2 regions of the Aminobacter sp. SR38 genome follow, and region 1 is predicted to be linked to the other one. Evidence: predicted binding sites of a transcription regulator. Region 1 holds the regulator's gene; the other holds the start of a gene.
What was found. Region 1 encodes HrcA, which represses chaperone genes, less so after heat shock. Its sites were predicted from a motif close to GTTAGCACTCNCNNNNNGNGAGTGCTAAC; they were not measured.
Positions count from the first base shown of each region.

Region 2: the regulator HrcA is predicted to act here: its motif matches at 2,235-2,263, upstream of groES (co-chaperone GroES).

Region 1 is NZ_CP062112.1:2,282,376-2,286,414, reverse strand. It holds gene rdgB (RdgB/HAM1 family non-canonical purine NTP pyrophosphatase) at 1-493, opposite strand, end outside; gene IG197_RS11205 (VOC family protein) at 493-903, opposite strand; gene rph (ribonuclease PH) at 914-1,630, opposite strand; gene hrcA (heat-inducible transcriptional repressor HrcA) at 1,780-2,850, shown strand; gene IG197_RS11190 (hypothetical protein) at 2,875-3,072, shown strand; gene IG197_RS11185 (YiiX/YebB-like N1pC/P60 family cysteine hydrolase) at 3,085-3,882, opposite strand; gene IG197_RS11180 (CHAD domain-containing protein) at 3,935-4,039, opposite strand, start outside.
Region 2 is NZ_CP062115.1:31,442-35,480, reverse strand. It holds gene IG197_RS31170 (GntR family transcriptional regulator) at 1-258, shown strand, start outside; partial or broken gene IG197_RS31165 (transposase) at 337-621, opposite strand; tRNA gene IG197_RS31160 (tRNA-Ile) at 921-996, opposite strand; partial or broken gene IG197_RS31155 (hypothetical protein) at 1,461-1,969, opposite strand; partial or broken gene IG197_RS31150 (electron transfer flavoprotein subunit alpha/FixB family protein) at 2,038-2,159, shown strand; gene groES (co-chaperone GroES) at 2,318-2,614, shown strand; gene groL (chaperonin GroEL) at 2,679-4,039, shown strand, end outside.

The DNA of each region.
Region 1 (4,039 bases):
AGCCAAAGCCTTTTTCGCCGCGCGGCGGCCAGACGAGATTGCCCTCGGCTTCGCCACGGAAATACTCGGCGTGTCCGTCCGGCCATGCCAGGCAGATGACGGCAACGAAGCGGCCGGTGCGCTGCGCGACGGCCTTGGCACCGCGCTCCTGCAGGGCGTCCTCGGTGCGCTGCATTGCCATGGCAAAGTCGCGCGTGCCATCCGGCTTTTCGGCCCAGTTGGCGGTATAGACACCGGGTGCGCCGTCGAGCGCGTCGACCACCAGCCCTGAATCGTCAGACATGGCCGGCAGGCCGGTCGCGGTCGCTGCGGCCAGCGCCTTGATGTAGGCGTTTTCCTCGAAGGTCGTGCCAGTCTCGTCGGGTTCGGGCAGGCCGTATTCCTTGGCCGACTTGGCCCCGATGCCGAACGGCGCCATCAGGTCGGCGAATTCGCGCAATTTGCCGGCATTGTGGCTGGCGATCACGATCTCATTGTCGGCAAGCTTGCGCATCAAAGGCCCCATAGTTTCGGCTCGGCGATCTCGAGCGAATTGCCACTGGGATCGCGGAAATAGATGGAACGGCCGCCATTGGGCCATTCGAAATCGGCTTCGATGGCTATACCCTCGCCTTCGAGCCGCGTCTTCCAGTCCTCGACTTCTTCGGCCGTGCCGGCAAAGCACAGATGCCCCGGGCCTGACGTACCATGCGGCGGCACCGGCAGCCTGGCATCGGGCTTCGGTGGCTGCCGCGTCGCCTCGGCGTAAAAGAGCAGAAGCACGCCCTGGCCGCAGCGGAAGAACACATGCCGCCCCGGCACCTTGGCGATCCGCTCCAGCCCCATCACCTCGCCGTAGAAGTTTTCTGCGGCATCGAGGTCGGTGACATAGAGCGCGGATTCGAGGATCGCCGAGGGCTGCATGGCGAGAGCCTCAGCCCACCGCCATCTTCTGCAGGTCGACCAGACGCGCAATGCCCTTGCGGGCGAGGCCCATCAGCTGCAGGAACTCTTCCTCCGAGAACGGCGTACCTTCGGCGGTGCCCTGGATCTCGACGATGCCGCCCTTGCCGGTCATGACGAAATTGGCGTCGGTGCCGGCCGAGGAATCCTCGAGATAGTCGAGGTCGATGACCGGCTGCCCATCATGGATACCGCAGGAGATCGCCGCGACATGGTCCTTCAGCACCTTGTCGATGCTGACCATCTGGCGCGCTTCCATCCAGCGCAGGCAATCGTACAGCGCGATCCACGCGCCGGTGATCGAGGCCGTGCGGGTGCCGCCATCGGCCTGGATGACGTCGCAGTCGACGGTGATCTGGCGCTCGCCGAGCGCCTGCATGTCTACCACGGCCCGCAGCGAGCGGCCGATCAGGCGCTGGATTTCCAGCGTGCGGCCGCCCTGCTTGCCGGAAGAGGCTTCGCGGCGCATGCGTTCGCCGGTCGAGCGCGGCAGCATGCCGTACTCGGCCGTCACCCAGCCCTTGCCGGTGTTGCGCATCCAGCCCGGCACCTTCTCTTCAAGGCTCGCCGTGCACAGCACATGGGTGTCGCCGAACTTGACCAGGCACGAGCCTTCGGCGTGCTTGGAGATGTTGCGCTCGAAGGAGATGGCGCGCATTTCGTCGAACTGGCGTTTGGAGGGGCGCATACGGCTACTTTCTATGGCGAAATCGGAAATTGTTGCCGGCTTGTAGCCCCATGGCCGGACCAGCGCAAAGGAAAACCGGTTCCGTGGCTGGAGCTGTTGTGTTCGCGGCCATGCGGTCTATATCATTTTGGACGGAGACCATGAAGCAGATGACCAAAGCGGTACCCGATCCCACGCTGCAATCGCTCGATATGCGGTCGCGTGACATCTTCCGGCGCATCGTCGATTCCTATCTCAGGGATGGCGAGCCCGTGGGCTCGCGTAACCTGTCGCGCATGCTGCCGTCGTCGCTGTCGCCGGCGACCGTCCGCAACGTGATGAGCGATCTCGAGCAGCTCGGCCTCGTCTACGCGCCGCACATCTCCGCCGGCCGCCTGCCGACGCAAAAGGGGCTCAGGTTCTTCGTCGACGCCTTCATGGAGCTTGGCGATCTGCCTGACGACGAACGCCGGACGATCGAGGCGCAGGTCAAGGCTTCGGGCGAGGGCGCCACGCTGGAGCATATGCTGACCGAGGCGAGCCAGATGCTGTCGGGCATGTCGCGCGGCGCAGGCCTCGTCCTCGCCGCCAAGAACGAGGTCGCGCTCAAGCACATCGAGTTCATCCAGCTCGAACCGACCAAGGCGCTCGCCGTGCTGGTGTCGCAGAATGGCGATGTCGAGAACCGTGTCGTCGAGCTGCCGCTCGGCGTCACCGTCTCGCAACTGCACGAAGCGTCGAACTTCCTGAATGCCCATATTCGAGGCCGTACCCTTGCCGAGGCCCGGCTGGAGATCGCCCGTATCAAGGACGAGACCAAGGCAGCCCTCGACACGCTGTCGCAGGACCTCGTCGAAAAGGGTCTCGCCGTCTGGGCCGGCGCCGAGAGCGGCCTGCCGGCGCGCCTGATCGTGCGCGGCCGCGCCAATCTGCTCGAAAACGTCACCGCCCAGGCCGACATCGAACTGCTCAAGCACCTGTTCGAGGACATGGAAACCCAGGACGGGCTGATCCAGTTGCTCGACCTCGCCGAGGAAGGCTCGGGCGTGCGCATCTTCATCGGCTCGGAAAACCGGCTGTTTTCGCTGTCCGGCTCGTCGCTGGTCGTCGCGCCCTATCGTGACAAGGACGCTCGCGTGGTCGGCGCGCTCGGCGTCATCGGACCGACCCGGCTCAATTATGCCCGCATCGTGCCGATGGTCGACTATACGGCGCAGCTGATTTCGCGCATGCTGAGGTGAGCTGAAACTGCGGAGAACCGGACCATGGCACTCGAACAGATCAAGGCCCAGATAGCCGTGCTGCTCCAGGAAATGGTCAACCAGCCCGAGGATTCACACGAGTTGCAGGAACAGCTGCGCGAGAAGCTCTCCGAGTTGCGCGCCCAGGGCCTGCCGCTGCCCAAGGACCTCGTCGACCTTGAAAAGCGCCTCGATGACGATTTTTCCGAACAGGAAGAATGAGCAGTCGGGCGATCACGCCCCTTTGCTGGCCTTGTCCTGCTCGCCCCATGTCACCTGCCGGTAGTCGAAGCCATATTCCAGCGTTGGTTTGACGATGCGGAAATAGGGCGACAGGTCGAAGTCGCGCGGCGTGTAGAGCGAGTGGTGGCGGATGTGCATGATCTCCTGGCGCATGTAGGTCGACTGCGCCGAAGCGCGGCCGGGGGCGCGGGTGATCTCGGGCAGGATTGGATAGCGGATCTCACCATAGGCCTGCGCGATCATCGTCGAGCAGATGGCGCGTGTCGGGTCGCCGGAACCGAAGGCCAGCATGCGGCGGCGCCAGCGCACGGGCACCGGCGGCCGCGGAATGAAGTAGCGCAGCATGTCGGTGATGTTCTTGAGGTCGTATTTCAGCCCGAGCCTTTGCACCATGAACCTGACGACATGGTCGCGATCCTCCGGTGACAGGCCGTTGGCCCGGCAGATGCGGGTGTTGTAGGTGCGGTATTTCGACAGCGGCACGGCAACGCAGCCTTCTCCGAGATTGACCTCGATCAGCCGCGGCCGCTCCGATCCGTCCGTCGGCTCTGGCAGCGCGTCGCCGATATAGAGTGCAGAATGCGACCAGGTCGACTGCGTCAGATACTTGATGACGGCCGAAATGCGCTGGTTGCCTTCGATCAGAAGGATGTCGCCGGGCTCCAGCGTTCGCCGCAGCGTGTCCGGGTCGGAAGGTGTGTAAGGCTCGTAGCCGGAGGATTCGACCTGCAGCCGGGAGGCGAGCCAGCGGCCGAGACGGTCGAGCAGGGTGTCGGTCTTTTGCGTCATGACGCACAGGACGTAACATGAGCCGGGCCGGCGATGCCAGCGGGGCAAACAGCTAGTCGGCTTCAGTTTCCGCCACGGTTCCGCCGAGGTCGTCGCGGACCTTCTTGGCCAGCCTGCGCACCGCACGCCGTGGCTTGTCCTCGAACAGTTCGGCGGC
Region 2 (4,039 bases), on a different replicon from region 1:
CTTCGCAGGCTGATGACCCAGCTGCAGACGCTGACTTGCCTCGCAGTCTTGCTTTATGCCGAGCATGACGATGCCTGCCCCCGTGACGAACATTTGCGCATCGTCGACGCCATTGCCGCAGGCAACGGATCCGCCGCCGCGCAGGAAATGCTAAAACATCTGACCCACGTCGAGAAGGATCTGAAGCTCGATAGGATGACCCCGGAGTCGTCGTTCGACGACGCAATGGGCTGGCTACGTGGAGCGTCCGACCACTGACGAGCCCTACGAGTACGAACATGCGCGCCGATCTGACAATCGAGACGGGCCGAGTAGGGCGAAAGCGACAGCTCCTGTTTAATCCGGTTCATATCCGGCAGCTCTGAATAGTTTAGAGATCGAGAACGGTGTCCCACAATGCGGCGATCGTTCTCTCAGCCTTAGCGCGCATGAAAGCCCTGAGCTTTGAGAAAGCATTTTAATCGGACTGAAATCGGGACTGTAGGGCGGCAGGAACATCAGCCTTGGACCGGCAGTCTCGATGGCACCTCGAACGCCGCCCGCCTTGTGGGCAGGCAGGTTGTCCATCGTGACGACGTCACCGGGCAACAAGGTCGGCACCAGCACTGCTCGCGCATACGCGAAGATACGGCGCCGCGCCGTCGTTCGGCAAAAAAAGAAGACTGCCTTGCACAGCCCTCGCTCTCGAAAGTGCAGCAATGGCCTCCATTACGGCTCTTCTAGTTTGTTCCATGATTTCCGCAGACGACATCGCCCCATAGATTTTTCCTTCGGGTCATCATGACATCCGCCCATGACTCTTTGGGCTACATCTCTCACGCCCAAAACGGCCTGGTCGAGGGCACCACGCGTCTCGTAGCCCAGAATGTAGCTCGAAACACCGATTGCTATGTGGTTATCACTTAACCTATTGATTTTATTGGCGGGCCCGAAGGGACTCGAACCCCCAACCAAGCGGTTATGAGCCGCCGGCTCTAACCATTGAGCTACAGGCCCCCGCAGGCTGGATAGTAAGTTTTTCGGGTTGGCACAAGCACATGCGAAATGCCAAGGGGAGGTCGCGATGATGGGCGATTGTGATTGTACTGACCAGTTGCAACACTGCGCGCCGTGCTGGCTGCAGCAGATAGCCGAATTCGCCGATGACGACCAGATCGTGGCGCAAGAGGGTTTGGATGAGTACAGGCTTCGGCTAGAGACGTGCTGCTGCAGGGGCTGGCTCTGGCTATCGAGATCGCGGGCAAGCAGATATGACGGTAGCGCGGCCGAAATCCGGAACAGCACCAAACAGAAAAAAGACCGCTCCGGGAGGGAGCGGTCCTGAAATCCGATGCACTGTCGGGAGTGGGGGTTAACGGTCTAAAGCCAGGCACCGGTCTGAGAACATATTGGGCTACCAATCCCGCACAATATCAATCGACCTTTTGAGCTACCCCCAGACGGTGGTGGTCGCGCCACGCTTACTGGCGCTTGTCGTCTTTCCCGCCCCGCCACTCCAGGCAGAATATCCCCTGCAACAGCCTTTCTTTTGACAACTGTCCGGCGTCTTCCAGTGCCGCAAAGTCGGGCAGGTCCTCCAGCGTCTTGAAGCCGAATTCCGACAGGAAGATTTTTGTCGTCAAATAGGCGTTAGGGCGCGCCGGGTTGTGGCGTGCGCGGGCCCGATGCGATGAATTCGTTGGCGCGCAAGGTGGCGATGATGCCAGCCGCCGGCGACAGCCACAAGCTCGTAGGGACGGCCGGCAAGTTCGGCGCGAATGACATCGATGATGAGGTTAAGGTTGCAGCTCCGAGTCCAGGACATCTCGCGTCAGAGGCGCGCTTGCAGCAAAGATCACCGCCTCGCCTCGATCCGACCCATTCATTCGCGCCAGCGCGGGTCTGGCGATAGGTGATCCAGTTCGACCAACCGGTCGCTTGGCCTCGTCTGCTGTCCGTTGCCCCGTTTTGGCCTGACGGCATCGGTCATCATCACAGTCCGTAGAGCCTAAAAAATGAGCAGTCGGAAAGCTCCCGTACCACCTCGAATGTCTAAATGCCGGCAACGGCATCCAGGCGGTGCAGGCTACCGACGCCAAGAAACCGCAGGCACCGCCTCGCTCCAGGCAGCTGGCGAAGGCGGTTCGGCTTCGGTCGAGAGCGTTTCGGCAGCAGCCAACCGCGACATCGTTTGCTCTTCGCCCGTCCCTCCTCCGTCTTGACTAGTACCGGCCCACGGACTATCTCAGCGGCACGTTAGCACTCGCCTGAAGTGAGTGCTAACCACGTCCGGCCAGACCGGACAGAGGGTTCTCAACAGTCCACCGAGGAAGTTCAAATGGCAAAGTCGAAGTTCCGCCCGCTTCATGACCGCGTGGTCGTTCGCCGGGTCGAATCCGAATCCAAGACCGCCGGCGGGATCATCATCCCCGATACGGCCAAGGAAAAGCCGCAGGAAGGCGAAATCGTCGCCGTCGGCTCTGGCGCTCGCGATGAAGCCGGCAAGCTCGTCCCGCTGGACGTCAAGGCTGGTGACCGCGTGCTGTTCGGCAAGTGGTCGGGCACCGAAGTGAAGCTCAATGGCGAAGACCTTCTGATCATGAAGGAATCCGACATCATGGGCATCATCGGCTGATCGCCTGATATCCGCACCATCCAATCTGAAATTCGGGCCGTAAAGGCCCATCGAGGAGCTTAAAATGGCTGCTAAAGACGTAAAGTTCTCCCGCGACGCCCGCGAGCGCATGCTGCGCGGTGTCAACATCCTCGCCGACGCAGTGAAGGTGACGCTCGGTCCGAAGGGCCGCAACGTCGTCATCGACAAGTCGTTCGGCGCCCCGCGCATCACCAAGGACGGCGTCACCGTCGCCAAGGAAATCGAGCTTGAAGACAAGTTCGAGAACATGGGCGCGCAGATGGTCCGCGAAGTTGCTTCGAAGACCAACGACATCGCCGGCGACGGCACCACGACCGCGACCGTTCTGGCCCAGGCCATCGTTCAGGAAGGCCACAAGGCCGTTGCCGCCGGCATGAACCCGATGGACCTGAAGCGCGGCATCGACCTCGCCGTTGCTGAAGTCGTCACCCACCTCGTCAAGTCGTCGAAGAAGATCAAGACTTCGGAAGAAGTCGCCCAGGTCGGCACCATCTCGGCAAATGGCGAGAAGGAAATCGGCTCGATGATCGCCGAGGCGATGCAGAAGGTCGGCAACGAAGGCGTCATCACGGTTGAAGAAGCCAAGACCGCCGAGACCGAGCTGGAAGTGGTCGAAGGCATGCAGTTCGACCGCGGCTACCTCAGCCCCTACTTCGTCACCAACCCCGACAAGATGGTTGCTGATCTCGAAGACGCTTACATCCTCCTCCACGAGAAGAAGCTGTCGAACCTCCAGGCGATGCTGCCGGTCCTCGAGGCCGTCGTGCAGACCTCGAAGCCGCTGCTCATCATCTCGGAAGACGTCGAAGGCGAGGCTCTGGCCACGCTCGTCGTCAACAAGCTGCGTGGCGGCCTGAAGATCGCTGCCGTCAAGGCGCCGGGCTTCGGCGATCGCCGCAAGGCCATGCTGGAAGACATCGCCATCCTGACCGGTGGCCAGGTCATCTCGGAAGACCTCGGCATCAAGCTCGAGAACGTCGGCCTCAACATGCTCGGCCGCGCCAAGAAGGTGTCGATCTCCAAGGAGAACACCACCATCGTCGACGGCGCCGGCAAGAAGGCCGAGATCCAGGGCCGCGTCGCCCAGATCAAGCAGCAGATCGAAGAGACCACGTCGGACTACGACAAGGAGAAGCTGCAGGAACGTCTCGCCAAGCTGGCAGGCGGCGTTGCCGTCATCCGCGTCGGCGGTGCGACCGAGATCGAAGTCAAGGAGCGCAAGGACCGCGTCGACGACGCGCTGAACGCAACCCGCGCTGCGGTTGAAGAAGGCATCGTTCCCGGCGGTGGCGTGGCTCTGCTGCGTGCTTCGCTCGCCATCAAGGCAGTCGGCGAAAACTCCGACCAGGCCGCTGGCATCAACATCGTCCGTCGCGCTCTGCAAGCTCCGGCCCGCCAGATCGC